Regions from separate parts of the Pseudomonas sp. P108 genome, predicted to be linked through region 4. Evidence: predicted binding sites of a transcription regulator. Region 4 holds the regulator's gene; each other region holds the start of a gene.
The links. The regulator FliA, encoded in region 4, starts transcription of late flagellar genes. The targets are predictions, from matches to a motif close to CTAAAGTTTNNNNNNNNNNNGCCGNTAA.

Region 1 (8,064 bases), 3.2 Mb from region 4:
CTGTCGCCGGTGCCCAGACGAATTCGTTCACAGGAATAATGCCGTCATCGGCCACGTCCATACCGAACGAATCTTCGCTGAAGCGCACGATGTACTGACCGGTTTTACGATTGAGGCCGACAAATCCCTTGAGATCGTCGGCGGCCTGGCAGATGAGTTGGGAGGTGATGCGCATGGTAAACCTCACGAAAGATGATCGATGGTTTACACGCAGGGCAACTGAGCGGCGCGCCCTCTGCCGGAGCGTCTGCCGTGGGCAAGCGTACTGCAAACAGCGCCACAAAAGTGCAGGAAAAATCGCTTTTAATACGTTTATGTCGGTCCTGCGATAGCACGCAATCGATTCAGTTGCTAAAAGATACGTCTTTGAAAATGCCCTGCGAAAGGAACTCGAACATGCCCGCTACTTTCACCAAAAGCGCCCTGGTCCTGAGCCTGCTGCTCGGCCTCGGTCAGGCGCACGCCGCCAGCCACAGCGATCCCGATGCGGTCGCTGCCGCCAACGGCATCCCGCACCCGGCGGTGATCGCTCACCGTGGCGCGTCCTTCGATGCGCCGGAATCCACGGCGGCGTCCTACAAACTGGCGCGTGATCTGGGCGCCGATTACCTGGAAATGGACTTGCAGCGCAGCAAGGACGGCGTGCTGTTCGCCCTGCACGACGACAACCTGCAACGCACCACCGACGTCGCCAGCAAGTTTCCGGAGCGCAAGGACGCCTCGGCTACCGCGTTCACCATGGCCGAACTGAAAACCCTCGACGCCGGCAGCTGGTTCAACGCCAAGTACCCGGATCGCGCGCGCCCGTCCTACGCTGGGCTGAAGATTCTGACCCTCGATGAAATCATCGACATCGCGCAGGCCAATCCGCAGCACAAGCCGGGCCTGTACATCGAGACCAAAGAGCCGCAACTGTTTCCGGGGATCGAGAAAGACCTGAAAGAGAAACTGCAGGATCGCGGCTGGCTGAGCCCGGCCGGCTCGAAACTGGCGAAAAGTGCGCTGGGCGTGGGTCAGGGCAAAGGCAAGGTGATCCTGCAGACGTTCGAGAAAAACAGCCTCGAACTGCTGCAAAAAGAAATGCCGCAAGTGCCGAAAATCCTCCTGCTGTGGGTCGGTGAAGGCAGCATCGAGCCGAAATCCAAGGTGACGTTTGCCGAGTCCGGCGAGAAGGACAAAAACGTTTTCTACGGTAAACAAGAACCGAAGTCCGAAGCCGAATTCAAACAATGGGTGGATTACGCCAAGGCCCAGGGTGCCATCGGCACCGGCCCTTCGGCGAAGCTGACCAAGGGCGGCGACCAGAGCTATTCGGATCTGGTGCAACCGTGGATGAACCAGTACACCCACGATCAGGGCCTGCTGGTGCACGTCTACACCGTCGACGAGCCGGTGGACTTCGAGAAAGTCATGGCGGCAGGTGTCGACGGCATCTTCACCAACCGCGCCAGCGAACTGTTGAAGTTCTACAAACGCCCGGCGGCTGGCACTGTTGATCAGGTGTTGAAGAACAACGGCTTCTGATCTGAAATCGAGGCGCCTTCATCGCGGGCAAGCCACGCTCCCACAGGTTCTGTGCAGGTGCGTGGCTTACCCGTTTTGTTTGGGTGCGGGGTTTTAAGGGTGAGTTAAGTTGCGCTGGTTAACCTGAGGCCACTTAAACGAATCACCCCAAGGAATGAACCGATGAAAACTTTGACTGCCCTGTTTACTGCCGCTGCCCTGACTCTTACCGCTGGCCTGGCCCAGGCTGATGTTCGCGTTGACCAGATTCCGCAACTGGTCAAGGAAGGCAAGATCAAGTCGCTGGAGTCGATGAACGCCGAAGCGCTGAAACTGCATCCGGGTGCGACTATTACTGACACGGATCTGGATAACCACTTCAATGGTTATGAGTATGAAGTTGAGCTGCGTTTGGCCGATGGCACTGAATGGGATGTCGACTTCGACGCCACCACCGGCAAGGTGCTGAGCAACAAGCAAGACCACTGATACCGCGCACAAGCGAAAGCCGCACGATTGAAAGATCGTGCGGCTTTTTTCATGTCTGGTGTTTGGCTTTGTTGATGGGTTGTCAGTGAGATTTTCTCCCCCTCACCCCAGCCCTCTCCCCCAAGGGGGCGAGGGGGAAAGGGAGCCGATCGGGGGCTATTTCAAGACCTGAGTTCGACTCGATATTTCAGGTCGGCGCAACTCAAATAATCACCCCGGTCAGTCCCCTCTCCCTCTGGGAGAGGGCTGGGGTGAGGGGAAAGGGAGCCGATCGCGGGGGCTATTCAAGACCTGAGTTCGACTCGATATTTCAGGTCGGCGTACCTCGAATAGTCACCACGGTCAGTCCCCTCTCCCTCGGGAGAGGGCTAGGGTGAGGGGAAAGGGCATCACGCCGAGGTGCTGACCAGCGAACCCGAGGTGCTCGAGTCGGAATCCTGCAACGCCTGCAACAATGAGGCTGTGGCGGTGGACAGGGAGGCCGAAGTGGCGGTGATCTGCGCTTGGGCGGCAGCCACCTCGGCGACCTTCGCATCAGAATTTTCCTGCTTCGCCTGGGCCGCTTGCAACGCCTGTTGCTCTTCCTGCAATTGCTTCTGCAGTTCGGCAATCTGCCTGCGCAGTTCCTTCACCGAGTCCGATTCTTCGCTGCTGCTGGAGCTGCTGTCACCCGCCGGAGCGGCCCCACCACCGGTGGCGACTTTACCGGTATCGGCCGTAGCGCCAGTGCTGGCGGCTGCCGTGGTCGAGGTATCGTCACCGACATCGCTGATTGCGGTTTTGCTCGAAGGTGTGGTGACGGTCTGATTGATCGAAACAGAAGTGATGCTCACCATGGAAAGGCTCCAATGCCGGTTATAGATAACCGGTCATCGACCACGGCCGCAGGTAATTGAGATCGACTGTGTACCGACTCGGTATCCGAACCGGTACACAGTCAATCGCGTCAGGCGCTCAGGCGCGCGGTGACTTCGTTCAGTTGCCCGGACAGACCATGCAGGTTCTGGCTGGCACTTTCGGTGCGTTGCACGTTGTCGAGGTTGGTGCTGGCGATCGAAGTGATCTCGGTGAGATTGCGCGAGATGTCTTCGGCCACCGAGGTCTGCTCTTCCGCAGCAGTAGCGATCTGACGGTTCATGTCGCGGATCGCCTCCACCGCGTGAGTGATACGCTCCAGCATCGCGCCGGCCTGGGTCACCTGTTCAACGCTTTCGTCACTGCGCGTCTGGCCGCTGTCGATGGCTTGCGCCGCGTCCACCGCACCGGTCTGCACGCTCTGAATGATCTGGTTGATCTCGATGATCGACTCCGCCGTGCGCTGCGCGAGGTTGCGCACTTCATCGGCAACCACGGCGAAACCACGCCCGGCCTCACCGGCGCGCGCCGCTTCGATCGCAGCGTTGAGCGCCAGCAGGTTGGTCTGCTCGGCGATGCCGCGAATCACTTCCAGTACTTTACCGATTCGGCCGCTGTCAGCTTCCAGACGTCGGATCACCGTAGCGGTGTTGGCGATTTCGCCGCGCATCTGCGTGATCGAATGGATAGTGCTCTGCATGACCTTTTCACCCTGTTGGGCGGACTGGTCGGCATCGTCGGCCGCGCGCGCAGCATCAGCGGCGTGACGCGCCACTTCTTGGGCGGTGGCGGACATTTCGTTCATCGCCGTGGCCACCTGATCGGTGCGGTTGAACTGCTCGTTGGTGCCGCCGGCCATGGTCGTGGCGATCGCGTTCAACTCGCCGCTGGCGCTGTCCAGATCACTGGCACTGCGCTGCAGACGAGTGAAGGTTTCGGCGAGGAAATCGCGCAAGGTGTTGGCGGCTGCGGCGAGGTTGCCCAGTTCATCCTGACGGTCGCTGACCACACGTTCAGCCAGTCTGCCGCGGCTCAACTGCGTGACGTAATCGATGAGTTTGCGAATCGGCTCGACCAGGTTGCGGTTGACCAGCCACAGGCTCAACAAACCGATCAGCAGACCCGACGCGAGCATCACCAGCAGCCCCAGCCATACGGTGCGATCAGCCTCGGCACTGATCAGCGCCGACTGCGCGGTGCCTTGCTTGCGCAACTCGGCGACCAGTTCGCTCATCTGATCACTGGCGGCACGGTCAACGCCTTTGACCGCCGCGTCACCCACCGTCGGATCACCACCAGCAACCACGTAGGCATCACGTCCCTTCTGATAAGCGCTACCCAACTGGCGGTGTTCTTCACGCAAACGTTCAATGCGCGATTTCAGGCTGGGCTCTATGCCTTTCTGGCCGGCCAGTTCACCAAGGATCTTCTGCACATCGCGCTGACGATCTTCGAACTGCCCCCAATACTTGGCCAGATCCGCCGGTTGCTTGCCGCGCAGCAGGACGTTTTTCCACTCCTGCACCTGCACCTTGAATTGCAGGTTGGCTTCGTCGATCAGTTGCGAGGTGTGCAGGGGACCGGCGATCAATTGGCTGTAGCTTTGCACGCCGTTGGACAGGAAATGAAAACAGGCCAGCGCAATCAACAGCACCGCCAGCAGGCTGCCGCTCAGCAAGGCGAGAATTTGCGCTCTCAGGGATTTTTGCAGCATCGCAAGATACTCAAGACAGGGATGAGGCACGCCCGGTAAGGCGTGAAATTTTGCCGGACATCCATGTCGGCGAGCCTTGGCTCATGGCAAATGGCGCGCAACCTAACGCACCTGTGATCGGCGCGCCAGAGGGCTTCTTGAAGAAAATCCGACCGTCGGTAAGTCGCTGATTTGACGTCACCTTGCTGTCATATAAATGTCATGTGACATTGCGATGATGCGGCTCAGTGAACCTGCCATTTGCGCGACCGACGCACCCTCCTCGCAGCGAGCCTTCATGAACCACAGCCTCGATATCAGCCATCGCGATCCTGATCTGTTTGGCCTGCTCTACGGCTTTCGTTTCCTGCCCGGCGAACGGGGCCGCGAAGTCGACTCGGCGACAGCGTTGCGCTGTTTGCAGGACGACAACGACACGGGCGAATTCCTCTGGCTGCACCTCAATCTTGCGCATGCGGCGTGCGAACGCTGGATGAAAAGTCATCTGCAATTGCCCGAAGAGTTTTTCGAGGCGCTGCACGAAGGCTCGCGTTCGACGCGTATCGAGCATGTCGATTCGGCGTTGCTGGCGGTGGTCAACGATGTGGTGTTCAACCTCAGCAGCATGGTCTCTTCGGACGTGTCGACGCTGTGGGTTTGTGTGCGCAGCAAACTGATCGTCAGTGCGCGCTTGCAACCGCTGCACTCGGTGGACAAATTGCGCTCATCGGTGAAGGCCGGCGAACGCTTTCGTTCGCCCTCGGAGTTGCTTGTGCATCTGCTGCGCGATCAAGGCGAAGTGCTGACGCAGATCGTGCGCAAGACCAGCCTGAGTGTTGATCAGGTCGAGGACGAATTGCTTTCCTCGCGACTGTCGACCAACCGCGCCGAACTGGGTGCCAACCGGCGCGTGCTGGTGCGTTTGCAACGGCTGCTGGCGCTGGAGCCGGGTTCGCTGCTGCGTCTGCTTAATCGGCCGCCGCCATGGTTGCAGAAGGAAGACGTCAAGGAGCTGCGCAAATCCACCGAGGAGTTTGCGCTGATCATCAACGACCTCACGGCCCTCGGTGAGCGGATCAAACTGCTCCAGGAAGAGATCGCCGCCAACCTCAACGAGCAGAGCAACCGTACGCTGTTTACTCTGACGGTGGTGACTGTGCTCGCGTTGCCGATCAACATCATTGCCGGTTTTTTCGGGATGAATGTGGGCGGGGTGCCGTTGTCGCAGGATCCGGAGGGGTTCTGGATATTGGTCGCACTGGTGGCGACGTTTACCGTGATTGCCGGGCGTTGGGCGTTTCGCAAGCGCGGAGATTACTGACGCCTGAACGCTCGTTCCCACGCTCTGCGTGGGAATGCATCAAGTGACGCTCTGCGTCACAGGGACGCGGAGCGTCCCGGGCGTCATTCCCACGCAGAGCGTGGGAACGAGCAGAAGACCGACGGTTGGGTTAATCAGCCAAACACTGACATGGCGCAGTCTCTCTGTAACATTCTGCAACGATCATGGGCGACATTCCTTCCCTCGCTCAGGATTGTCCTGCCATGGCTACTCCCTCCCTGACCGCCAGCCCCGCGTCCGCCGCCAGCGGCAGGCCAGCCCTCGACAAGAAAACCAGCCCGTTTACCTACGTGATCTTTTTCGCCGTGCTGGCGATGGGGATGCTGTTCACCGCCTACAGCCTGATGCACGACATGCACGAACTCGGCACGGTGGTCACCACCTGGACGCCGTTTCTGCTGCTCGGTGTGGCGTTGCTGATTGCCCTGGGTTTCGAGTTCGTCAACGGTTTCCACGACACCGCCAACGCCGTCGCGACGGTGATTTACACCCACTCGTTGCCGCCGAACGTGGCGGTGGTCTGGTCGGGGTTCTTCAACTTTCTCGGCGTGCTGCTTTCGAGCGGCGCAGTGGCGTTCGGCATCATCGCCTTGCTGCCGGTGGAGTTGATTCTGCAGGTCGGTTCGTCAGCCGGTTTTTCGATGATCTTTGCTCTGCTGATTGCGGCGATCCTGTGGAACCTCGGCACCTGGTGGCTGGGTTTGCCGGCGTCGTCATCGCACACGCTGATCGGCTCGATCATCGGTGTCGGCGTGGCCAATGCCTTGATGCACGGCCGCGACGGCACCAGCGGTGTCGATTGGGCGCAGGCGACCAAGATCGGTTATGCGTTGCTGCTCTCGCCGTTGGTGGGTTTCGGTTGTGCGGCACTGTTGCTGCTGGCGCTGCGCGCCTTCGTGAAGAATCGTTCGCTGTACAAGGCACCTGAAGGCAACACGCCGCCACCGTGGTGGATTCGCGGTTTGCTGATTCTGACCTGCACCGGCGTGTCCTTCGCCCACGGCTCCAACGACGGCCAGAAAGGCATGGGCCTGATCATGTTGATTCTGGTCGGTACGCTGCCAATGGCCTATGCCTTGAACCGCACGATGCCAGAAGAACAATCGTTGCAGTTCGCCGCTGTGGCACAAGTCACCCAGCAAGCGCTGGTGAAAAGTGCGCCGCTGCCGACGCCGGCCGATCCGCGCGCGGTGCTCTCCGACTACGTGCGCAGCAAGGACGCCACGCCACAACTGATCCCCGCCCTCGCCGCCCTCACCGGGCACATCGGTGAAGAAGTCAAAGGCTACGGTTCGCTGGCGAAAGTCCCGGCCGAAGCCATGGGCAACGTGCGTAACGACATGTACCTGGCCAGCGAAAGCATTCGCCTGATGGACAAGAACAAGGTCGGCAATTTCGACGCCGACACCAGCAGCAAACTGCAACTGTTCAAACAACAGATCGACAACGCCACGCGGTTTATTCCGCTGTGGGTGAAGATCGCCGTGGCCATCGCGCTCGGGTTGGGCACCATGGTTGGCTGGAAGCGGATTGTGGTGACGGTCGGCGAGAAGATCGGCAAGACCCACCTGACCTATGCGCAAGGTGCCTCAGCGGAAACCGTGGCGATGTTGACCATTGGCGCGGCGGACATGTTTGGTTTGCCCGTTTCGACGACGCATGTGTTGTCATCCGGTGTAGCCGGAACCATGGTTGCCAACGGTGGCGGGTTGCAGATGAAGACCATCCGTAATCTGCTGATGGCGTGGGTGCTGACCCTACCGGCGGCGATCCTGTTGTCAGGCAGCCTCTATTGGCTGTTCACCCAGATCTTCTGACCGAAGAAAGTCCCCTGTAGGAGTGAGCCTGCTCGCGATAGCGGTGTATCAGTCAACATTGATTAAACTGACACACCGCTATCGCGAGCAGGCTCACTCCTACAGTTTTGACCGGTGTTCAGGGTTAGAGCGCCGAGCGGATCAGATCGCCCAGCCAATCCATGAACACCCGCACTCGCAAGGGCAAATGCCGCTGCCGCGCATACAACAATGAAATCCCCATCGCCGGCGCAGTGAACTGCGGCAACACGGTCACCAGTTCGCCGTTTTCCAGATGCGGCTGCATGCCGGTTCGCGGTACCTGCGTCAGACCAAAACCGCCGAGGCACGCCGCCTCGTAAGCGTCAGTGCTGTTGACCGTAATG
Region 2 (8,064 bases), 1.3 Mb from region 4:
TTCGCTTGCATACGGCGGTGTAACCATGCGCAAGGGACTGTTTATCGGCATCAATCATTACCAGCACGTCGCGCCATTGAGCGGCTGCAACAACGATGCGATGGCCATGGCATCGGTGCTGGAACGTCACGCCAACGGGCGCCCGAACTTCAGCAGTAAAGTGCTGACGTCGGCCGAAGAACAACTCACGCTCAAACACATGAAACAGCAGATCCAGAGCCTGTTCTCAGGCGACTGTGACGTGGCACTGCTGTACTTCGCCGGTCATGGGCAGTTCGACACCAGCATCGACGAAGGACTACTGATTCCCCAGGACTATCAGCCTGGCGGAGACGGTATCCGTATCAGCGACATTCTGGAATGGGCGGACAAGGCCCCGCACATCAAGAATAAAATCATCATTCTCGATTGCTGCCAGGCCGGTGCAGCAGGCGCCTTGCGCAATCTGCGCGGTGGCAGCAGTGTGATCGGCGAAGGCGTGACCATTCTCACCGCCTGCAAAAAAGAACAGTACGCCCTGGAAAGCCGCGGTCACGGTGTATTCACGGATCTGTTGCTGCAAGCGCTGCATGGTGGCGCTGCCAACGTACTCGGCAAGGTCACCCCCGGTAGCGTCTATTCGTTTGTCGACAATGCGCTGGGAGCGTGGGAACAGCGTCCGGTATTCAAGACCAATGTCTCGCAGTTTGTGCCGCTACGCGAGGTCGCGCCGCTGATCGCCGAAGAAACCCTGCGCAAACTCAAGGACTGGTTCCCGGAACCGAGCTTCGTTTTCAGACTCGACCCCAGCTACGAGCCCACCGAAGCGCTGTTCGATCCCGAGCACGGTGACATCTTCAAGCAACTGCAAATGTGCAATCGCCACAGCCTGATCGAGCCCGTGGACGCCGAACACATGTACTACGCCGCCATCAACTCCACCGGCTGCCGCCTCACCGCGCTCGGCGCCTACTACCGCGAACTCGCCCTCAAAGGACACTTCTGATGCCTGTCTTCATCAGCTACCGCCACATGGATCGCGCCCACGCCATCGCCATCAACAGACGCCTGATGCAGGCCAACATCAAAACCTACCTCGACGTGCTGGACCCTGAATCGCAAACCACCGATGACATCACCGGCGTCATCACCCGCAACATCACCGAGTGCACGCACTTGCTGGCGGTGGTGTCGGAGAAGACCGCGTTGTCGTGGTGGGTGCCGTTCGAAATTGGTGAGGCGACTATCAGCAACCGCCGGATCTGTTCGTTCAAGACCGGGCCGACGGAGTTGCCGTTGTATCTGGACAAGTGGCCGAAGCTGAGCACGGACAGTGATCTGAATTTCTTTATCGACGCGTATCGCGAGGAAGTGTCGAACAAACGCTCGATGACGCTGGATTCGAGCAATGAATCCTTTAGCGGTACCTATAAGCGCAACGCCGAGATTTTCCACGAACAACTGAAGAACCGGATTCGGCGCGGGTTCTGACAGACGTAAAAAAGCCGCGATCATCTCGCGGCTTTTTTTTGCCTCAAACGCTGGCTGGCGGCTTTGGCACAGCCGTCTTCGGCTCAGGCTTTTGAAACGCATACAAATGCTGACGCACGATCCCGCCCGGCAATTCCTTGCCGAACACGCCATAACGCACCGGCCACTCTTTGGGCGGCAATTTGAAGGTGCCAAACAGCATGTCCACCAGCGGCGTGTGGATCGCGTAGTTCTTGTAGATGTAATCCTTGTGCCGGGCGTGGTGCCAATGGTGATAGCGCGGCAGCACGATCAGGTAATTCAGCCAGCCGCCGTTGATCCGCACGTTGGCGTGGGCGAGCACCGCCTGAACACCGACCAGAATCACATAAGCGTTCAAGGCTTGAGGGGCAAAACCCAGCAGCATCAACGGCACCAGTACGCCGGTGCGGGTGAGCAGGATTTCGATGAAGTGCACGCGCGAACCGGCGAGCCAGTCCATGTGCGTGCTGGAGTGATGCACCGCGTGGATGCGCCACAGCCACGGCACCACATGGTAGAGCCGGTGCAGCCAGTATTGGCCGAGATCGGCGACCAGGATCGCCAACAGAAACTGCACCACCAGCGGCAGGCTTTGCACACTTGCCTGCAAGCTCGGCGACATCGCCCAACCAGCGATGTAGCTCGAGGAGGCGGTGATGAAGATCAGGATGAATTGCACCAGCATGTGGCTGACGAAAAAGTAGGTCAGGTCGGTGCGCCAGTGCGGGCGCAGGATATTTTGTTCGGGATCCTTGGAATAGAGCTTCTCCAGCGGAATGAACACGATCGCCGACACCAGCAGCGCCAGCACAAACCAGTCCAGACCGAGCGAGTACGGGGTCTGCCCGATCGAGCTGACCTGGACATTGGTGCCCCCGAGGAATACCGCCAGCCCCGACGCCACCAGTCCGGTAATCCCCAGACGTTTGCGCTTGTTGAGCAGGATATTCAGGGTGCCGAGGCTGAACGACAGCACCAGACCGAGCAACAGCGTGGTGCGCGCGAACTGCTCGTCATAGACCTTGCGCAGTTCGGCCGTGGTCAGCCACTCGGGAAACAGGAAACAGAACACCGCCAACAGGCTCAACAGCCCGAGGGTGGCCGAAATATAGCCACTGACCCGCCCCTCGCCAAATTTGAAGGGTGCGTTGCCATGCCGTTGAAAATAGGCTTTGAGTCTTTCCATTAACTGATCTTCCGTGATTGCGAAAACTGCGACTGGTCATTGCGACGCAGGCAGAAACAAAAAAGCCACGGTGACCGTGGCTTTTTGTCGATTACTGCTTGGGCGCAGGCGCCGGTGCAGTGGTTGCTGGCGGTGGCGCCGCACTCCCCGGTTCCGCCGGTTTCGGCGCGGCGTCATCAAACAGATTCAACCGTTCACGCAACTCATGCGCCGGCACCGGCTGCTGGTCCGCCGGCAGCGCATTCGGATCAACCGGTGTCGCCGGAGCGGCGCCGTTCTGACCTTGATCTGCAGGTTTCGCAGGATCGGCACCTTGCGAACCTTCGATCGCCGCTTGAGCCTTTTTGGTCAGCACGACGATGTCGATGCGGCGGTTGACCGGGTTGAACGGGTTTTCCTTGTCGAACAGTGCCGACGAGGCATAACCGACGACCCGCGCCACTTGCGCATCCGGATAGCTACCGGCGATCAGCGCACGACGGGCAGCGTTGGCCCGGTTGGCCGACAGTTCCCAGTTACCGAAATCGCCAGTGCCAGTGTATGGCTTGGCGTCGGTGTGGCCGCTGATGCTGATCTTGTTCGGCACCGCTTTGATGGTGTCGGCCATGGCCAGCAGGATGTCTTCGAAATACGGCTTCAGGCGTGCAGAACCGGAGTCGAACATCGGCCGGTTCTCGGCGTCCATGATCTGGATGCGCAAGCCATTCGGCGTGATTTCGAAGAGGATCTGATCCTTGAATTTCTGCAGTTGCGGGTTCTCGTCGACCTTGTTCTGCAGTTCTTGCAGCAGCAGTTCGAGGCGCTCTTTCTCGACCATTTCGGCCATGCCTTCAACTTGCTCGGTGTCGACGGTGACCTTGTCCGGTTGCGGCTGGGATTTCACCTCAGGGTTGAGGGTATTTTCCGGGGCCAGGGTCGGTGTGCCACCCAGGTCGATGATGTACGGCGTGCCGCTTTCGGAAAAGCCGACCGGGTCTTTGAAGTAACCGGCGATGGCGATCTTCTGCTCCGGCGTTGCGGTGGACAGCAACCACAGCACCAGGAAGAACGCCATCATCGCCGTGGCGAAGTCGGCGAAGGCGATTTTCCACGCCCCGCCGTGATGCCCGCCGGCTATGCGCTTGACGCGCTTGATGATAATCGGCTGATTATTTTCCATGGCTTAGCGACCGCGAACGGCTTGTTCCAGCTCGGCAAAGCTTGGACGGTGGGCCGGGTACAGCACCTTGCGACCGAACTCGACCGCCAGCGACGGCGGCATGCCGGAAGCCGAAGCCACCAGCGAAGCCTTGATGGCTTCGTAGACGTTCAGCTCTTCCTTGGCATCGTGGGCCAGGGAATGCGCCAGCGGGCCGAAGAAACCGTACGCCGCGAGAATACCGAAGAAGGTACCGACCAGTGCCGCACCGACGTGCAGACCAATGGACTTCTGATCGCCTTCACCCAGCGAGGCCATGGTCACCACGATACCGAGTACCGCCGCAACGATACCGAACCCGGGCATGGCGTCGGCGATGCCGTTCACCGCGTGGGACGGATGCTCGAGGTCTTCCTTGAGGCTGTACAGTTCCATGTCGAACAAGCCTTCCAGCTCGTGCGGGGCCATGTTGCCGGACGACATGATGCGCAGGTAATCGCAGATGAACGCGGTCATGCGTTCGTCTTTGAGCACTGCCGGGTACTTGGCGAAAATCGGGCTCGCGGCGGCATCTTCGATGTCGCCTTCAATGGCCATCATGCCTTCGCGGCGGCTCTTGTTGAGGATCTCGTAGATCAGGCCGAGCACTTCCAGATAGAACGTGTGGCTGAAGCGCGAACTGAACATGCTCAGGGATTTCTTGAGCACGTGCATCGTCATGTAGCCGGGGTTGGCCTGCAGGAATGCACCGAGTGCAGCACCACCGATGATCAACACCTCGAAGGGCTGGATCAGGGCGGCAATCTTGCCGTGGGAGAGCACGTATCCGCCGAGCACGCTCGCGAATACGACGATGATGCCGATAATTTTAGCCATAGGTAGAAAGTACTTACTTAAGTCGGGTTCAAGGTCATATTCGGAAGTTAAAAAATCTCTTCTTCTACTTATCGGCAAAACTGCGCCAGACTATAGCCAGTTCAGGCGAAAAGCCAATTTAGCCCATGCCGGGCGCGTCTACAGTCAGTGAAGATCCCGTCCAGACATGGCTAATGAAACGAACGTCCCACACGCAAAACCGACCACGCTCGACGGCTGGGTAAAGTTGCTCGATGGCGTGCGACTGCCCGTGCCGCAAGAGGCTCACGACAAAGTCTGCCGCGCGATCCGTGACAATCGCAGCTCGCTGCGCGACATCGCCGACCTGATGCAGGACAGCCCGGCACTGGCCTTGAGCATCATCCGTGAGGCGAATCGTCACACCCACGGCACCATGGCCACGCCAGCGGAAAATCTCGAGGTAGCGATCAATCGTCTGGGCCTCACCCGCACCGAAGAGCTGCTGACGCGCCTGCCCGCCGAACCGCTGATGCAAATCCCCAAGGCCCTGCGCCAACTGCAAATGATCAGCCAGCACGCGACGCAACAGGCCAACGGTTTTTTTGCCAGTCGCCTGGCGCGGCTGTGGCAGGACATTCATTGGGGCAGCCTGCTGTTTCTGTCGCCGCTGTGGCCCTTGGCGCTGACGTATCCGCAATTGCTTGAAGAGTGGGAGCTGCGGGTTATCCACAAGGGCGAATCGGCCCGCGTGGTCGAAAAGCAACTGTTCGGCGTATGCCTGCTGAAAATCGCTGACGCTTTGGTGCAGGCCTGGCATCTGCCGATCTGGGTGCAGCAGGGCTACAAGCTGTTGCTCAGTGAGCAGCGCGAACTGGTGAAAGTGTTGCGTATTGCTCGCGACAGCGAACATCCGCTGCGCCAGCAAAACCGCCTCGACGATGACCCGACCCTGCGCCGCTGGCTCAATCAACCGGCCAATACCGTGCTGCTGGCCAATGGTCTGGCGCTGTCGGCGCAACAGGCCTGGGACAGTCCGCACAGCGAACGCTGGCAATACCTGACCAGCCTTTATCTGCAAATCCCGATGGACGACGTGCAACAACAGTTGCACCAGCAAGCCGCGAACAGCGCGCGCCAGCATGCGATGCCGGATCTGTGGCATCCGGCGGTTTCGTTGTTGTGGCCATTGGGCACTCGTCGTTTGCCGGCCGGCATGCTGCCCGCCGCCGCGCCAAGCGCTGAAGACCTGGGCCAGTGGCGCAAGCAATGTGCCGAACTGCTCGCCGAACCGAGCCGCTTCACCAATGCCATGAGCCTGACCGTCGCCGCTCGCGATGCACTGGTCGCCAGCGGGATGCGCCGGGTGATGATCCTGATGGCCGATCGCACGCAGTCGAATCTGCGCGTGAATCAAACCGCCGGGCTGCCGAAAGAAGCGGCGGCGCTGAATTTTGTCGTCAGCCAGAGCAGCGTGTTGCAAAGGCTGTTGGCGCAACAGGCGCAGGTGCGGATTACCCCGGACAACAACGCGCAGTTCTCCGCGCTGCTGCCACCGAGCCTGCGCACGCTGTTTCGGGGCGAGCATCTATTCCTGCGCTCTCTGGTCAACAATGGCCGGGTGATCATGATCGTTGTCGCCGATCAGGGCGGTGGACCGTTCGCTGACATCACCGTGCAAGCCTTTGGCAAAACCGCGCAGTGCATCGAAAAGGCCCTGCACAGCTTTAGCAGCCGTGCCCGATGAGGCTGCGCTACAATCCCCCCCTTTGTGCTCTGGAGACCTCACATGTCTGACTTCTCTGGCTTGCCGCTCGTCATCGAGCCGAGCGACCTGCTCCCGCGCCTCGAATCCCCTGAACTGATTCTGGTGGATCTGACCAGTGCCGCCCGCTATACCGAAGGTCATCTGCCCGGCGCACGCTTTGTCGACCCGAAACGCACTCAGCTCGGCCAGCCGCCGGCGCCGGGCCTGCTGCCGGCCAAAGCTGATCTGGAGGCGCTGTTCGGTGAATTGGGCCATCGCAAAGACGCGGTCTACGTGGTCTATGACGACGAAGGCGGTGGCTGGGCCGGGCGCTTCATCTGGCTGCTCGACGTGATCGGTCACGACAAGTACCACTATATAGACGGTGGTCTGCCGGCGTGGCTGGCGGATGGCATGCCGATGTCGATCCAGGTACCGGCAGCCGTTGGCGGCCCATTGTCGTTGACCCTGCACGAAGCGCCGACCGCCACCCGCGAATACCTGCAAAGCCGTCTCGGTGCTGCCGATCTGGCGATCTGGGATGCGCGCGGTCCACTGGAGTACTCCGGCGAGAAAGTACTGGCCGCCAAGGCCGGGCACATCCCCGGTGCGGTCAACTTCGAATGGACCGCCGGCATGGACAAGGCGCGTCAACTGCGCATTCGCACGGACATGCCGCAGATTCTCGAAGACCTCGGGATCACCAAGGACAAAGAAATCATTACCCACTGCCAGACCCATCACCGGTCGGGCTTCACTTATCTGGTGGCCAAGTCCCTCGGTTATCCGCGGGTCAAAGGCTACGCCGGTTCCTGGGGCGAATGGGGCAACCACCCTGACACGCCAGTCGAGATTTAAGGTTTTTTAAGGACAACCAATGAAAGAGCGTCTGTTTATCCTCAGCCAGTACCTGCTGCCTCATCACCTGCTGTCGCGCCTGGCTGGCTGCGTTGCCGAGTGCCGCGTGCGCTGGTTCAAGAATGCCTTCACCCAGTGGTTCGCCAAGCGCTATCAGGTGGACATGTCGCAAGCGCTGGTCGAAGACCTGACCGCTTACGAACACTTCAACGCCTTCTTCACCCGTGCCCTGAAAGACGGCGCGCGTCCGCTGGACGAAACCCCGGGCGCGATCCTCAGCCCAGCCGACGGTGCGGTCAGCCAGCTTGGCCCGATCGAACACGGTCGCGTGTTCCAGGCCAAGGGCCACAGCTTCAGCGTGCTCGAACTGCTCGGCGGTGATGCGGCCAATGCGGCGCCGTTCATGGGCGGCGACTTCGCCACCATCTACCTGTCGCCAAAGGATTACCACCGTGTGCACATGCCACTGGCCGGCACCCTGCGCGAAATGGTCTATATCCCGGGGCGGATTTTCTCGGTCAACCAGACCACGGCTGAAAACGTTCCGGAACTGTTCGCCCGTAACGAGCGCGTGGCGTGCATTTTCGACACCGAGCGCGGGCCGATGGCGGTGGTGCTGGTGGGCGCGATGATCGTCGCTTCGATCGAAACCGTGTGGGCCGGTCTGGTCACGCCGCCAAAGCGTGAACTGAAAACCTTCCGCTATGACGAAGCCGCGCGTGCGCCGATCCATCTGGAAAAAGGTGCCGAACTGGGTCGCTTCAAGCTGGGTTCGACCGCCATCGTGCTGTTTGGGCCGGATCAGGTGAA
Region 3 (8,064 bases), 1.7 Mb from region 4:
CGCACTTCATCCGCGACTACGGCAAACCCCCGACCTTGTTCACCGGCACGGGCGGCTTCAATCGCGGCGTTGAGTGCGAGCAGGTTGGTCTGTTCGGCAATCGAGCGGATCACTTCCAGCACGCTACCGATCTGGGTGCTTTCGGCCGCCAGGGTGCGAATCACTTCAACCGCTTGATCGATGGTGCCGGACAGCTTGTCGATCTGCTGCAAGCTGCCGTCGATGTTGATCTGGCCCTGTTGCGCCTGCGCTTCGGCGTCACGCATTTCGGCGGCGGCATGCTCGGCGTTCTTCGCCACATCTTGCACGCCATAGGTCACTTCGTTGATCGCCGTGGCCACCAGTTCCATCTGCTGCGATTGCTGCTGGCTGCGTTGCTGGGCCTGCGAGGCGTCGTTGCCCAGTTCACTGGACGATTGACCCAAGGCGCTGGCCGACACCTGCAAATCGCCGATCACCCGTCGCAGTTTGGCGGTGAAGGCGTTGAAGTGATGCGCAAGCTCGGTGACTTCATCCTTGCCATGGGTATCGAGACTGCGGGTCAGGTCGCTTTCACCACTGGCAATGTTGGCCATGGCGTTCACGGTTTCTTGCAGCGGACGCACAATGCTGCGTGCGATCAGGATCACCAGCAGCGCCATGATCAGCGCAATCGCCAAGCCGATGACCGAAGCCTTGATCATTTGGCCCTGGAATTCCGCCTGCACATCATCGACATAAACCCCGGAGCCAAGCACCCAGCCCCAAGGTTCGAACAGTTTGACGTAGGAAGTCTTGGCCACCGGCTCACTGGCGCCGGGTTTCGGCCAACGGTAGTCGACCATGCCGGCACCTTTGGCCTTGGCGATGGCAACCATTTCGTTGAACACCGCAAAGCCGTCCGGATCGCGGATCGCCGAGAGGTTCTGGCCTTCGAGTTTCGGATTGGTCGGGTGCATGACCATCACGGGCGTGAGGTCGTTGATCCAGAAATAATCGCTCTGGTCGTAGCGCAGGCCGCGAATCGCCGTCAGCGCCTGCTTCTGCGCCGCGTCTTTGCTCAAAGTGCCGGCGGTTTCGAGGTCGTGGTAATAGGTCAGCAGGCCGCTGGCCGTCTGTACCACGTGCTGGGTTTTCTGAGCCTTGGCGTGATACAGGTCGTCGTGGATCTGCTTGAGCATCAACACGCCCAAGGTCAGCAACATGACCACCGCCACAATCAAGATGAGCCACAAGCGTCGGCTGATCGACACACTGCGCAAGCTGTTCATAACGCTGTCACTCCGGATTCTTTTTCTTGTAATAAACGACCGCCAGCATCCAACCACGATTTCGTGAGCGGGCATACGCGACCCAAGTCGTATAACGCGGCAGCGCTATTAAGGCTTGTCTGTTAGGATTTCGGCCCCGCGCGTGAAAACCTGAATCCAAATTGATATTTCACGGAATTTTGACCGTTTCGTGTGGATCCTGTGCGCGCGGAATCGGTACAGCCACAACCAGCTACGCTGATCGCAGTGAACGTAAAAAAATACTATCGGGGCATGCCGGCGCGCATCGCTCTTTGGGGGATTGATGGATCTTTGGACGGCCTTGCAGGCACTGATACTAGGAGTTGTAGAAGGGCTGACGGAGTTTTTGCCCATTTCCAGTACCGGACACCAGATCATTGTTGCCGACTTGCTCGAATTCGGCGGCGAACGAGCCATGGCGTTCAATATCATCATCCAGCTCGGCGCGATTCTCGCGGTGGTCTGGGAGTTTCGACGCAAGATCTTCGATGTGGTCATCGGTTTGCCGACGCAGCCTAGCGCACGGCGTTTTACCGCCAACCTGCTGATCGCGTTTCTGCCCGCGGTGGTGCTGGGCGTGATCTTTGCCGACCTGATCCACGAATACCTGTTCAACCCGATTACCGTTGCGACAGCACTGGTGGTGGGCGGCATCATCATGTTGTGGGCGGAAAAACGTCAGCATGAAGTGCACGCCGAAACGGTCGACGAGATCACCTGGAAAGATGCCTTGAAAGTCGGCTTCGCCCAGTGTCTGGCGATGATTCCTGGCACCTCGCGCTCTGGCTCGACGATCATTGGCGGGTTGCTGTTCGGCCTGTCGCGCAAGACCGCCACCGAGTTTTCGTTCTTCCTCGCCATGCCGACCATGGTCGGTGCGGCGGTTTACTCGGGCTACAAGTACCGCGATCTGTTTGTACCGGCAGACTTCCCGGTGTTCGCCATCGGTTTTGTCACGGCGTTCATCTTCGCCATGATCGCCGTGCGCGGCTTGCTCAAGTTCATCGCCAGCCACAGCTACGCGGCGTTCGCCTGGTATCGGATCGTGTTTGGTCTGGTGATTCTGGCGACGTGGCAGTTTGGCTGGATCGACTGGGCGGCGGCCAAACCATGAGTGATTCCCGCGCACGCCGGCCCGAAGGGCGACCTTCGGGCGGCAACATTCAGCACCTGAAATTGAAACTGCTGGTTCTGCTGATCGTCTGCGCGCTGCCGCTGTTCGGCTCGTTGTCGATGTGGCTGCGCGGGATTTCGCTGGTGCCGCTGGCCGCTTACGGGATCGTCAGTGTGCTGGCGTTCTTCATGTATTGGGCCGATAAGCGCAAGGCGCGCGCCGATGTCTGGCGCACCCCGGAGAACATCCTGCATGCCGTAGAGCTGGCGGGCGGCTGGCCGGGCGCGTTGATCGCCCAGCAAGTGTTCCGGCACAAGACGCGCAAGGTGTCGTTTCAGATTCTGTTCTGGGTGATTGTCGTGCTGCACCAAGTGTTCTGGATCGACCAGTTGTTTCTTGGCTCGAATCTGCTGACGCTGTTCTAAAGAACTGCAAAAAACCAATGTGGGAGCGAGCCTGCTCGCGAAGAGGCCGTGTCAGACAACATCATCGTTGAATGAAAGTCCGCTTTCGCGAGCAGGCTCGCTCCCACAGGGGGGATTGGGGTTAGAGCAATAATCCCACCTGGGTCTTTTTCGGCAACTTGCTCACCACCAACTGGTGCGAGCGCTGCAACAACCCGCGTAACTCCTCAGCACCCAGCGGGTAGGGCGGGTGCATGATGATCCACTGCGCCCGCGCCAGATACGGCGCAGGGTGAATCCCCGGGCGGTCGCAATGGCCGAGAAACAGATCCTTGTCGACCTTGAATGCCAGCGAATCACCGCGCAGTCCCTGCAAGGCAAACATCTTGTTGCCGGCAATCGAAAACACCCGCACGCCACCCCATTTGTAATCTTCCCGAGCGCCCGGCAATGCCAGGCAGAACGCCGCGACATCGGCTTCGCTCATCTTTCCCTTGCTCATAACAACCGCTCCCCACAGGCATTGAACGACTCGACCAGATGATCGATCCACGCGCGCACCGCCGGCATCACCCCGCGCCGATGCGGATACACCGCTTGCAGCCAGCCGCCGGGCAGCGACCACTCTGGCAGCAATTGCACCAGGGTGCCGTTTCTCAGTTCCTCTTCGCAGTACATCATCGGCAGCAAAGTAAAACCCTGACCCGCCAGCACGCAGGCTTTGCGCACAATAAAGTCATCGATGCCCAGGCGCGCTTCCATGTTCAGTTCAAAGCTGTGGCCTTGCTGATCGAGCAAGCGCACATGCACCATGCGATCCGCCTCCAGCGCGCCGAGCACGGGCAGGCTTTTGAGGTCTTGCGGATGGTTGATCGTTTGCCCATCGATAAATGCCGGACTGGCCACCACGACCATTTGCGCCTGGCGCAAACGCCGGGTCACCAACAACGGATCTTCGTCACCGTGCTCGCGCACACGCAGCGCGACATCAAAACCTTCGCCGACCAGATCGACCCGGCGATTGAGCAATACCACTTCCAGTTGCACCTGCGGAAATTTGCCTAAAAATTCGCTGATGACCCACGGCAACATTTCCCGGGCCAGACCGGTGGGGCAGGAGACCCGCAAACGGCCGCGCGGCTCGCTGGACATGCTCGCCACGGCCTCATCGGCCATTTCTGCTTCCAGCAACATCGCCTGACAGTGACGCAGATAGCGTTCACCCACCGCCGTGAGGTTGAGTTGTCGGGTGGTGCGTTGCAGCAAACGCGCGCCGAGGCGTTCTTCCAGTTCGGCTATGCGCCGTGACAGTCGTGACTTGGGAATGCCCAGCAAGCGCCCGGCCGCCGCGAACCCGCCGGCCTCGACGACTTTGGCGAAATAGTAAAGATCGTTGAGGTCTTGCATAGGGAAATCCACTGTTCTATAAATGGGACAAACTATCGCATTTCAGGCGGCTAATCATCCATTGGTTTCTTGCGTAGGATTGTCTCCATTCCGTCGCCACCGGCGATTCATTCCAGGAGATTCCACATGAAACTGCTGCATATCGATTCGAGCATTCTGGGCGACAACTCGGCTTCCCGTCAGTTGAGCAGCGAAGTCGTCAAAGCCTGGCAAACCGCCGAGCCAAGCGCTGTCGTGACCTACCGCGACCTGGCCACCGACGCCATCAGCCACTTCTCGTCGACCACACTGGTCGCCGCCGGTACCACCGCTGAACTGCGCAACGCCGCACAACAGCACGAAGCCGAACTGAGCGCTTCGACCCTGGCCGAATTCATTGCTGCCGACGCCGTAGTGATTGCAGCGCCGATGTACAACTTCACCGTACCGACTCAACTCAAGGCGTGGATCGATCGCGTTGCGGTTGCCGGTCAGACCTTCCGTTATACCGAAGCCGGCCCTGAAGGCCTGTGCGGTGGCAAGAAAGTGGTGATCGTTTCGACCTCCGGCGGTATCCATGCCGGTCAGGCCAGCGGCATCGCTCACGAAGAATACCTGAAGCTGGTTCTGGGCTTCCTCGGCATCACCGACATCGAAATCGTCCGCGCCGAAGGTCTGGCGTATGGCGAAGAAGTGCGCAACAACGCGATGACCGCTGCGCAAGCAAAAATCAGCGAGCAATTGTTCGCCGCGGCGTAAGGCTTGCGTAAAGAACAGCTGATGTTCAGGTAACACCCGAAAAACTCTGTATTCTGGTTCCGCAAGGGGCGAATACGGAGTTTTTTGTTTCTGACTGTTACATAATCTGGCCCGGGTTATGCAGTCAGACAATCAGCATCTGAGTGCAATGTCGTACCGAAACACCGAATCCCCGGTGGTTCTGGCCCGCCACGCAACGGATCTTTCGATTGAGTAACAACAGGGTGGGGCATCCCATGATGCGTCTTTGTGCAACGTTACTGATTTGCCTGCTTGGCAGCCTTAACACAGTGCATGCTGCGCCTGGGCGACACCCTGTGTGGAGCGTCGGCTATCACGAGATGACCTTCCTCGATCCTTTGGATCTGCAACCGATGCGCGCCATCGCGTTTTATCCCTCCAGCGATCGCGAACACATGAGCCTGCTCGAGGGCTACTCAGTCGAGGCCGGCGAAGACACCAAAGTCGCCATCGGCCGCTTTCCGATGTTGATGCTCTCCCACGGCAACACCGGCACGCCCCTGGCGCTGCACGACCTTGCCACCTCGCTGGCACGCAAAGGCTTTGTCGTGGTGGCGGTGATTCACCCCGGTGACAACTCCAAAGACCACAGCCGACTCGGTACCCTGAGCAATCTGTACGGGCGGCCGATCCAGATTTCCGAAGCGATCACTGCAACCCTCGGCGACCGCATGCTCGCGCCGTACGTCAATGCCGAACAGGTGGGCGTGATCGGTTATTCGGCGGGCGGCGAGACGGCGTTGATTCTGTCCGGGGCGCAACCGGACCTCGATCGCCTGCGTCGTTATTGCCAGGAACGTCCGGATGATCGTGACGCCTGCAATACGCAGGGTGAATTGATCGTCGATCGCGATGACCTGCAACCGGTGGCCGATCCGCGCGTGCATGCGTTGCTGCTGATGGCGCCGCTGAGCCTGAAGTTCGGCCGACACACCCTGGCTGATGTGCATGTGCCGGTGCTGCTCTACAGCGGCGACGGTGACAAACTGGTGGCTTTCGACAAGAACGCTGCCGCGCTGGCGCGCAAACTGCCGACAGCGCCGGACTTCAAATTACTGGCAGGGGCAGGGCACTTCGTCTTTATGGCGCCGTGCAATGAAGAGCAGATTCGCGCGATGCCGACGTTGTGTACCGATGCTGATGGGGTGGATCGCGAGGATATCCACCGCAACCTCATCTCCGAAGCCGGGCGCTTCTTCTCGCACACGCTGGGCAAACCCACCCGGGCCGGCATGCAAACCGCGGATCAATAACCCGATCCCCGCAGCACCGCAGCAACTGTGGGAGCGAGCTTGCTCGCGAAGGCGTAGTGTCAGTCAATACATGTGCTGACTGACTCGCCGCCTTCGCGAGCAAGCTCGCTCCCACATTGGTTTTGCGTCGATGATTCAGGAAATCGCCCGGCGCTGGAGCAGCAGGGTCAGGCCCAGCCCGATCACCGACAACAGCGCCGCACTGAAGAATATCCACGAATACCCCAGATTCAACGCCACCGCGCCCATCAGCGGCCCGGCAATCGCCAGCGCCAGATCGAAGAACACCGCGTAAGCGCCCAAGCCCGAACCGCGACTGGAACTGGGCACCTGCTTGATCGCCTCAACGCCCAGCGCCGGGTACACCAGCGACAGGCCAAACCCCGCCAGTCCCGCGCCGATCAAAGCGAAAGCGGTGGACGGTGCCAGCCACAACATCAGCAGCCCGACGGTTTCGATGGTCATGCAGGCGATCGCCGATTTGAAGCCGCCGAAACGGCTGATCGCCGAAATAAACAGCAGCCGCGACAGAATGAAACATACGCCGAACACTGTCAGGCAATACGCCGCGCCGCTCCAGCCGCGATTAAGGTAATAAAGGGTGATAAACGTGGTCAGCGTGCCGTAGCCGATCGAGGCGAGGGTCAGGCTGGCGCCATACGGGGCAATCCGTCCGAACACCGCCCAGAATGGCAGCCGTTCGCCACGGATCACCGGCACCGACGGTTTATTGCGGATCAGCAGCAGTGCGCCGGCCGCAAGGACCGCTAGCGCGATGCCGAGGCTGGTGAAACCGTAATCGGCGACCATTACCACACCCAGCGGCGCACCAATGGCAATCGCGCCATAGGAAGCGATGCCGTTCCAGCCAATGGATTTTGCGGTGTGTTCGACGCCGACCTGGCCCATGCACCAACTGATCGTGCCAACGCCAATCAGCCCTTGCGCGATGCCGAGCAGCAAACGCCCGATAATCAAGATGATCAGGCTGGTCAGCGCAAAGTCTTGTAGCAGCGTAGAGACCAGCGTCAGCAAGCCGCTGAGGACAATCCCCCACAAGCCATAAATGATCGCCCGTTTGGTGCCGAGCGTATCCGACATGCGCCCGGCCATCGGCCGGCTGAGCAGGGTGGCCAGATATTGCGAGCCAATCACCAGCCCGGCGATGACCGCGCTGAAACCCAATTGTTCGTGCACATAACCGGGCAAAACTGCGATCGGCAAACCGATGCAGAGGAACGCAATAAAAGTGTAGAAAACGATGGAGACGATCTGCAGGGTGATCGCCATGGAGCTTTGCGGTGGCAGTTGCTGCGCAGACATGAGGACTCGTTCGCGGGCGGCGGTGGGAGAGTTCGCATCATGGCTTGAGCGTCATACAAAAGAAAGCAGGCTAACTATTTTCCCTGAGGATTGATGTAGCTGCTGATGGCCCCTTCGCGAGCAGGCTCGCTCCCACCCTTGGAATGCATTCCCCTTGTGGGAGCGAGCCTGCTCGCGAAGGTAGCCGCACCAGCAAATCCCTCACCCTGAAATGCAAAAAGCCCCGTCACATGGACAGGGCTTTAGCTTGAAGCTAGCAGCTCAACACTAGAAGCTGCTGTTTAGAACACAACACCCTGACTACGCAGGTAGTCATCGTAAGTGCCGCTGAAGTCAGTCACGCCATCCGGGCTCAGCTCGATGATGCGCGTGGCCAGGGACGATACGAACTCACGGTCGTGGCTGACGAAGATCAGCGTGCCCGGGTAGTTTTCCAGCGCCAGGTTCAGCGCCTCGATCGATTCCATGTCCAGGTGGTTGGTCGGTTCGTCCATGATCAGCACGTTCGGCTTTTGCAGGATCAGCTTGCCGAA
Region 4 (8,064 bases):
TCAAGTCGCCGAATGCGGCGCTGATGTCATCGGCGATGCTTTTCAACGGATCGCTGGCGCCGGCGATACCGGCATCGATCTGCTCGGCGTCCTTGACCAGCGGCTTGGCCGGTGTCACGGTTTTCGGCCGTTCGTCGCCGATCTGGATCGGTTTGAGCGCGCGGTCGGAGTCTTTGAAGACACCGACCAGCGCTTCGGAAATTTCCTTGTACTTGCCTTCGTTGATCGACGAAATCGAGTACATCACCACGAAGAACGCGAACAACAGCGTGATGAAATCCGCGTAGGACACGAGCCAGCGCTCGTGATTGACGTGTTCTTCCTGATGCCTGCGACGAGCCATGAGGTTATTCCCTTAGTCCATGAAGCCTTGCAGCTTCAACTCAATGGAGCGAGGGTTTTCACCTTCGGCGATCGACAGGATCCCTTCCAACAACATTTCGCGATAACGCGACTGCCGCAACGCGATTGACTTCAGCTTGGCGGCGATTGGCAGCAACACCAGGTTGGCACTGGCGACGCCGTAAATGGTCGCGACGAAGGCGACGGCGATGCCGCTGCCCAGTTGCGTCGGATCGGCGAGGTTGCCCATCACGTGGATCAGGCCCATCACCGCACCGATGATACCGATGGTTGGCGCGTAGCCGCCCATGCTTTCAAAGACTTTCGCTGCTTCGATATCGCGGGCTTCCTGGGTGTAGAAATCCACCTCGAGGATGCTGCGGATCGCTTCCGGCTCGGCGCCGTCGACCAACAATTGCAGGCCTTTGCGCGAGTAGTTGTCGGGTTCGGCATCGGCCACGCCTTCCAGACCAAGCAAGCCTTCCTTGCGCGCGGTGAGGCTCCAGTTGACGACGCGATCGATGCCACCGGCCAGATCGACCCGTGGCGGAAACAGAATCCAGGCGAGGATCTGCATGGCGCGTTTGAACGCGCTCATCGGCGATTGCAGCAGTGCGGCACCGATGGTGCCGCCCAGTACGATCAATGCCGCCGGGCCGTTGGCCAGCGCACCGAGGTGACCACCCTCAAGGTAGTTACCACCGATGATGGCGACGAACGCCATGATGATCCCGATAAGGCTTAAAACATCCATCAGATACACGCCTCGACAATGTGTTTGCCGATGTCGTCGAGGCTGTACACCGCGTCGGCGAGGTCAGCTTTGACGATGGCCATCGGCATGCCGTAGATCACGCAGCTTGCCTCATCTTGTGCCCACACCGCGCTGCCGCCCTGCTTGAGCAGACGCGCGCCTTCACGGCCGTCAGCGCCCATGCCGGTCAACACCACCGCCAGAACTTTGTCGCCGTAGGATTTCGCCGCCGAACCGAAGGTGATGTCCACGCATGGCTTGTAGTTCAGACGCTCGTCGCCCGGGAGGATTTTCACCGCGCCACGGCCGTCGATCATCATTTGCTTGCCACCCGGTGCCAGCAACGCCAGGCCCGGACGCAGGATGTCACCATCCTCGGCTTCCTTGACGCTGATGCGGCACAGCTTGTCGAGACGTTCGGCGAAAGCCTTGGTGAATGCCGCCGGCATGTGCTGGATCAACACGATCGGCGCCGGGAAATTCGCTGGCAACTGAGTCAGCACACGTTGCAGAGCAACCGGGCCGCCCGTCGAAGTACCGATGGCAACCAGTTTGTAAGCTTTGCGTTTCGGCGCGGGCGACGAAGCGCTGGCGGCCGGGGCGCGAGTCGGTGCTGGCGCTGGAGCCGGACGAGCCGGCGCGCTGGTGCTGTGACTGCTGCTGTGGCTGCCGAAACTCGACGGCGCCGGAGCAGGCGTCGGTGCTGGGGCAGCAACGGGAGCCGGTGCGCTGTAAGCACTGAAACGACGATTACTGCGCGAGATGCTATGCACCTTCTCGCACAGCAATTGCTTGACCTTCTCGGGGTTACGCGAGATGTCTTCGAAATTCTTCGGCAGGAAATCCACCGCGCCGGCGTCCAGCGCATCGAGGGTGACCCGGGCGCCTTCGTGGGTCAGCGAGGAGAACATCAACACCGGGGTCGGGCAGCGCTGCATGATGTGCCGCACTGCCGTGATGCCGTCCATCATTGGCATCTCGTAGTCCATGGTGATCACGTCCGGCTTGAGTGCCAGCGCCTGATCGATCGCCTCTTTACCGTTGGTAGCGGTGCCGACCACCTGAATGCTCGGATCCGCTGAAAGAATTTCCGAGACGCGGCGGCGGAAAAAACCCGAATCGTCCACCACCAGGACTTTGACTGCCATAAACACTCCATTAGGTGCGGCGGGACGTTGTCGCCCCGCCGCCCCGGATTCAAATACGCCGTGCGGCGTAACGCTTGAGCATGCTTGGAACATCGAGAATCAGCGCGATGCGGCCGTCACCGGTAATGGTGGCGCCGGACATGCCCGGAGTGCCCTGCAGCATTTTGCCCAATGGCTTGATGACCACTTCTTCCTGACCGACCAGTTGATCGACGACGAAGCCGATCCGCTGCGTGCCCACCGAAAGGATCACCACGTGGCCTTCACGCTGCTCTTCGTGAGCGGCGGAGCTGACCAGCCAGCGCTTGAGGTAGAACAATGGCAGCGCCTTGTCCCGCACGATCACCACTTCCTGACCGTCGACGACGTTGGTGGTCGACAGGTCGAGGTGGAAGATTTCGTTGACGTTGACCAACGGGAACGCAAACGCCTGATTGCCGAGCATGACCATCAGGGTTGGCATGATCGCGAGGGTCAGCGGCACCTTGATGACGATCTTCGAGCCTTGGCCCTTGGTCGAGTAGATGTTGATCGAACCGTTGAGCTGGGAAATCTTGGTCTTCACCACGTCCATGCCGACGCCACGGCCGGACACGTCGGAGATCTCGGTCTTGGTCGAGAAACCCGGGGCGAAAATCAGGTTGTAGCACTCGGTATCGCTGAGGCGATCGGCCGCATCCTTGTCCATCACCCCGCGTTTAACCGCGATGGCGCGCAGGACGTTCGGGTCCATGCCTTTGCCGTCATCGGAAATCGACAGCAGGATATGGTCGCCCTCTTGCTCGGCCGCCAGAACAACACGACCGCCACGGGCCTTGCCCGACGCTTCGCGTTCTTCCGGCGACTCGATGCCGTGGTCGACCGCGTTGCGCACCAAGTGGACCAGCGGGTCGGCCAGGGCCTCGACAAGGTTTTTGTCGAGGTCGGTTTCTTCGCCCACCAGTTCCAGGTTGATCTCTTTCTTCAACTGCCGCGCCAGATCTCGAACCAGACGCGGGAAGCGCCCGAAGACCTTCTTGATCGGCTGCATCCGCGTCTTCATTACGGCGGTCTGCAAGTCAGCCGTGACCACATCGAGGTTAGACACTGCCTTTTGCATGGCTTCATCGCCGCTGTTCAGGCCCAGACGCACCAGACGGTTACGCACCAGCACCAGCTCGCCGACCATGTTCATGATTTCGTCGAGACGTGCCGTGTCGACGCGCACGGTGGTTTCGGCTTCGCTCGCCGGTTTTTCCGGTGGCGGTGTCGGCGCAGCACGGGCCGGAGCCGGTGCAGCAGCGGCAGCCGGTTTTGGCGCTTCGGCTTTCGGCTCAGGCTTGGCGGCAGGCTTGGGCGCTGCAGCAGCGGCCGGTGCCTTGGCAGCAGGCGTGGCGACGGTCGAAGCACTGCCAGCAGCAGCGGTGCCGACTTCGGAGAACTTGCCTTTACCGTGCAATTCGTCGAGCAGCGATTCGAACTCGTGATCGCTGATCAGATCACTGCCGGCAGCGGCGGCCGCTGGAGCAGCCGGCGCCGGTGCCGAAGCAATCGCCGACTCCAGCGCATCGACGGCAAAGTTGCCCTTGCCGTGCAACTGATCGAGCAGGGCTTCGAATTCGTCGTCGGTGATGTCAGAGCTGTCGCCCTTGGCCGGTGCCGCAGGGGCTGCCACCGCTGGTGCAACTGCGTCCACCGCGAACTGACCTTTGCCGTGCAACTGATCAAGCAACGACTCGAACTCGGCATCGGTGATTTCATCGCTCGCTGCTTCATTGGCCGTTTGCGCAGGTGCAGCAGCGGCCGGGGCTTCGGCTTCGGCCTTGACGGCGTTCAGCGAATCCAGCAGCTGTTCGAATTCGTTATCGGTGATGTCGCCCGACGCGTCGCCTTCAACGACGAGTTCTTCGATCATCTCGGCCACTGGCGAAGCCGGGGCGGCGTCCGCCGATTGCGGTTCGGCCAGACGCGCCAGGGCGGCCAGCAGTTCCGGGGTGGCGGCGGTGATCGGAGCACGCTCACGAACCTCAGTGAACATGCTGTTCACCGCGTCCAGTGCTTCGAGAACAACGTCCATCAGTTCTGCATCAACGCGACGTTCACCCTTGCGCAGGATGTCGAACACGTTTTCGGCGATGTGACAGCACTCCACCAGCTCATTGAGCTGAAGGAAGCCGGCGCCCCCTTTTACAGTGTGGAAACCGCGAAAAATTGCGTTGAGCAGATCTGCGTCATCCGGGCGGCTTTCCAGCTCGACCAGTTGTTCGGACAGTTGCTCAAGAATCTCGCCGGCCTCAACCAGGAAATCCTGAAGGATCTCTTCATCGGCGCCGAAGCTCATTAATGGGGTGCTCCTACAGGTCTAAAAACCCAAAAAACCTAAAATTCCAAAACACTAGAATCCAAGGCTGGATAACAAATCGTCCACATCGTCCTGACCGGACACAACGTCTTCTCGTTTATCGGCATGAATCTGCGGACCTTCACCCTGCGAGAGATGTTTTTGTGGATCTTTTTCTGCAAGCATCGCGGCGCGGTCATGTTCGATGCCCGCAAAGCGGTCAACCTGACTGGCCATGAGCACGAGTTTGAGCAAATTGCTTTCGACTTCGGTGACCAGTTGGGTCACACGCTTGATCACCTGACCGGTCAGGTCCTGGTAATCCTGGGCCAGCAGGATGTCGTTGAGATTGCTCGACACCGCACGGTTGTCCGTGCTGCTGCGTGACAGAAAACCGTCGACCCGGCGCGCCAGTTCGCGGAACTCTTCAGCCCCGACCTCGCGACGCATGAAACGACCCCAATCGGCGCTCAACGTCTGCGCTTCATCAGCCAGACTGTTGACCACCGGCGTGGCGCTTTCCACCAGATCCATGGTGCGGTTGGCCGCGGCCTCTGTCAGCTTGACCACATAGCCCAGGCGTTCGGTGGCGTCGGTGATTTGCGACACTTCCTCGGCCTGCGGCATGTTCGGGTCGATCTGGAAGTTGACGATCGCACTGTGCAGTTCACGTGTGAGCTTGCCCACTTCCTGGTACAGGCCACGGTCACGGGTCTGATTGAGCTCATGGATCAGTTGCACAGCGTCACCGAACCTGCCTTTTTCAAGGCTTTCGACCAGTTCGACCGCGTGTTTTTTCAGGGTCGACTCGAAATCGCCCTGTGAAGATTCGTTATGCTCCATAGCTCCCCCGCGCGTTCATCAGCCGATGCGTTCGAAAATCTTCTCGATTTTGTCTTTCAACGCCTGAGCCGTGAAAGGTTTGACTACGTAGCCGTTTACACCGGCCTGAGCGGCTTCAATGATCTGCTCGCGCTTGGCTTCAGCCGTCACCATCAACACCGGCAAGTGCTTGAGTTTTTCATCGGCACGCACGTGACGCAGCAGGTCGATACCGGTCATGCCCGGCATGTTCCAGTCCGTTACCAGAAAGTCGATGCTGCCGCTGTTGAGCACCGGAATGGCAGTGACGCCATCGTCAGCCTCGACGGTGTTGGTGAACCCAAGATCACGCAGCAGGTTCTTGATGATCCGCCGCATCGTTGAGAAGTCATCAACGATGAGGATTTTCATGTCTTTGTTCAATTCGACCTCCAAGCAGTCTTAAACGCGCCCAGCACCTGGACGCGCCACTTCAATCAATCGGCGCAGCACTCGAAGACTGTCTGGAGCACAACAGAGCAAGACCGGTGCCGTTCATCACCGCACCAGCCTCGTTCGCAGTGTCCCCACACTGCCTTCAGCGCGCTCGCCACTCCCCCAAACGCCCCCGCAAACGGGCCGCGCACTGGCTGTGTAACTGGCTGACCCGCGATTCACTGACGCCAAGGACTTCACCGATCTCCTTGAGGTTCAGCTCTTCGTCGTAGTACAGCGCCAACACCAGTCGCTCACGCTCCGGCAAATTGGCAATCGCGTCCGCCAACGCAGCCTGGAAACGTTCATCTTCCAGATCGCGTGACGGCTCAAGATGAGCACTCGCGCCATCCTCGTGCAGCCCTTCGTGTTCGCCGTCCTGCAGCAGGTCGTCGAAACTGAACAGGCGGCTGCCCAAGGTGTCATTCAAAATCCCGTAGTAATCGTCGAGACTCAATTGGAGTTCGGCCGCAACCTCGTGATCTTTAGCATCACGGCCGGTTTTAGCTTCAATTGAGCGAATTGCGTCGCTGACCATACGGGTATTGCGGTGAACCGAGCGTGGCGCCCAGTCCCCTTTGCGCACTTCGTCGAGCATCGCGCCGCGGATTCGAATGCCCGCGTACGTTTCGAAACTGGCGCCTTTGCTGGCGTCATATTTGGTCGAGACTTCGAGCAGGCCGATCATCCCGGCCTGGATCAGGTCTTCGACCTGCACACTCGCCGGCAAGCGTGCCAGCAAGTGGTAGGCAATGCGTTTGACCAGTGGCGCGTAACGCTCGATCAGTTCGTACTGCGCGTCACGTGCCGACTTCTTGTAGTAGTTCATACCGCTTGCGGTCATAGCACGGGCCCTGCCGTTTGCTGCACGAGGCGCTCGACGAAAAACTCAAGGTGGCCACGCGGATTGGCGGGCAGCGGCCAGGTGTCGACCTTCTGCGCGATCGCCTTGAACGCCAGTGCGCACTTGGAACGCGGGAAGGCTTCGTACACCGCACGCTGCTTCTGCACCGCTTTACGCACGCTTTCGTCGTAAGGCACGGCGCCGACGTATTGTAGGGCCACGTCAAGGAAGCGATCCGTGACCTTGGTCAACTTGGCGAACAGGTTGCGCCCTTCCTGCGGGCTCTGCGCCATGTTGGCGAGGACGCGGAAGCGGTTCATGCCGTAATCGCGGTTGAGCAATTTGATCAGCGCGTAGGCGTCGGTGATCGAGGTCGGCTCGTCGCAGACCACCAGCAACACTTCTTGCGCTGCGCGTACGAAACTGACTACCGAGTCACCAATACCCGCAGCGGTGTCGATCACCAGTACGTCGAGATTGTCGCCGATGTCGCTGAACGCCTGAATCAGACCGGCATGTTGCGCCGGGCTCAGGTGCACCATGCTCTGCGTGCCGGACGCGGCCGGGACGATGCGAATGCCACCGGGGCCTTGCAACAGCACGTCGCGCAATTCGCAGCGGCCTTCGATCACGTCGGCCAATGTGCGTTTAGGGGTCAGACCCAACAAAACGTCGACGTTCGCCAGTCCCAGATCGGCGTCCAGCAGCATGACCCGACGGCCAAGCTCTGCCAGCGCCAGAGACAAGTTCACTGACACGTTAGTCTTGCCGACGCCACCTTTGCCGCCGGTCACCGCGATCACCTGTACGGGATGCATGCTGCCCATGTTATTTCTTTACCTTGTCTTGCATAGACGGAGGCCACATTACTGGCTGCGCGTTCACAACCGGAACAATGCATGGCAGACCATCGATGTAGGTACAAAAACTGTTCATGAATACCTCAGCCTACCTGCTTGGTCGGGCTGTGATAGATATCAGCGAACATGTCAGCCATGGCTTCTTCGCTGGGTTCTTCCTGCATTTGCACGCTGACGGCGCGGCTGACCAGTTGATGACGGCGCGGCAGATGCAAATCATCCGGAATCCGTGGGCCATCGGTCAGGTACGCGACCGGCAATTCATGACTGATCGCCAGGCTCAACACTTCGCCAAGGCTGGCCGTTTCATCCAGTTTAGTCAGGATGCAGCCGGCAAGCCCGCAACGCTTGTAACTGTGATAAGCGGCGGTTAGAACCTGTTTCTGGCTGGTGGTTGCCAAGACCAGATAATTTTTTGAACGAATGCCACGCCCGGCCAGACTTTCGAGCTGCATGCGCAGGGCCGGATCACTGGCTTGCAGGCCGGCAGTATCGATCAA

Region 1: QOM10_RS22345 (methyl-accepting chemotaxis protein) is a predicted target of FliA. The motif match lies at 4,676-4,703, and genes of this name have one in related genera.
Region 2: motA (flagellar motor stator protein MotA) is a predicted target of FliA. The motif match lies at 4,760-4,787, and genes of this name have one in related genera.
Region 3: QOM10_RS15595 (methyl-accepting chemotaxis protein) is a predicted target of FliA. The motif match lies at 1,378-1,405, and genes of this name have one in related genera.

What each region holds. Positions count from the first base shown of each region.
Region 1 covers NZ_CP126691.1:5,074,059-5,082,122, forward strand. Annotated here, with positions in the region: gene QOM10_RS22325 (DUF2025 family protein) at 1-175, opposite strand, end outside; gene QOM10_RS22330 (glycerophosphodiester phosphodiesterase) at 397-1,524, shown strand; gene QOM10_RS22335 (PepSY domain-containing protein) at 1,687-1,992, shown strand; gene QOM10_RS22340 (hypothetical protein) at 2,382-2,828, opposite strand; gene QOM10_RS22345 (methyl-accepting chemotaxis protein) at 2,939-4,561, opposite strand; gene QOM10_RS22350 (transporter) at 4,839-5,861, shown strand; gene QOM10_RS22355 (inorganic phosphate transporter) at 6,086-7,699, shown strand; gene QOM10_RS22360 (LysR family transcriptional regulator) at 7,824-8,064, opposite strand, start outside.
Region 2 covers NZ_CP126691.1:585,265-593,328, reverse strand. Annotated here, with positions in the region: gene QOM10_RS02550 (TIR domain-containing protein) at 1-23, shown strand, start outside; gene QOM10_RS02545 (caspase domain-containing protein) at 26-985, shown strand; gene QOM10_RS02540 (toll/interleukin-1 receptor domain-containing protein) at 985-1,470, shown strand; gene QOM10_RS02535 (sterol desaturase family protein) at 1,514-2,677, opposite strand; gene motB (flagellar motor protein MotB) at 2,769-3,836, opposite strand; gene motA (flagellar motor stator protein MotA) at 3,840-4,691, opposite strand; gene QOM10_RS02520 (HDOD domain-containing protein) at 4,858-6,396, shown strand; gene rhdA (thiosulfate sulfurtransferase) at 6,439-7,254, shown strand; gene asd (archaetidylserine decarboxylase) at 7,274-8,064, shown strand, end outside.
Region 3 covers NZ_CP126691.1:3,549,583-3,557,646, reverse strand. Annotated here, with positions in the region: gene QOM10_RS15595 (methyl-accepting chemotaxis protein) at 1-1,250, opposite strand, end outside; gene QOM10_RS15590 (undecaprenyl-diphosphate phosphatase) at 1,555-2,385, shown strand; gene QOM10_RS15585 (DUF1294 domain-containing protein) at 2,382-2,810, shown strand; gene QOM10_RS15580 (MmcQ/YjbR family DNA-binding protein) at 2,932-3,291, opposite strand; gene QOM10_RS15575 (LysR substrate-binding domain-containing protein) at 3,288-4,196, opposite strand; gene QOM10_RS15570 (FMN-dependent NADH-azoreductase) at 4,323-4,934, shown strand; gene QOM10_RS15565 (dienelactone hydrolase) at 5,171-6,208, shown strand; gene QOM10_RS15560 (MFS transporter) at 6,344-7,531, opposite strand; gene QOM10_RS15555 (ABC-F family ATPase) at 7,813-8,064, opposite strand, start outside.
Region 4 covers NZ_CP126691.1:1,888,355-1,896,418, reverse strand. Annotated here, with positions in the region: gene motD (flagellar motor protein MotD) at 1-343, opposite strand, end outside; gene QOM10_RS08320 (flagellar motor protein) at 356-1,096, opposite strand; gene QOM10_RS08315 (chemotaxis response regulator protein-glutamate methylesterase) at 1,096-2,244, opposite strand; gene QOM10_RS08310 (chemotaxis protein CheA) at 2,294-4,564, opposite strand; gene QOM10_RS08305 (protein phosphatase CheZ) at 4,619-5,407, opposite strand; gene QOM10_RS08300 (chemotaxis response regulator CheY) at 5,426-5,797, opposite strand; gene fliA (RNA polymerase sigma factor FliA) at 5,964-6,704, opposite strand; gene fleN (flagellar synthesis regulator FleN) at 6,701-7,531, opposite strand; gene flhF (flagellar biosynthesis protein FlhF) at 7,648-8,064, opposite strand, start outside.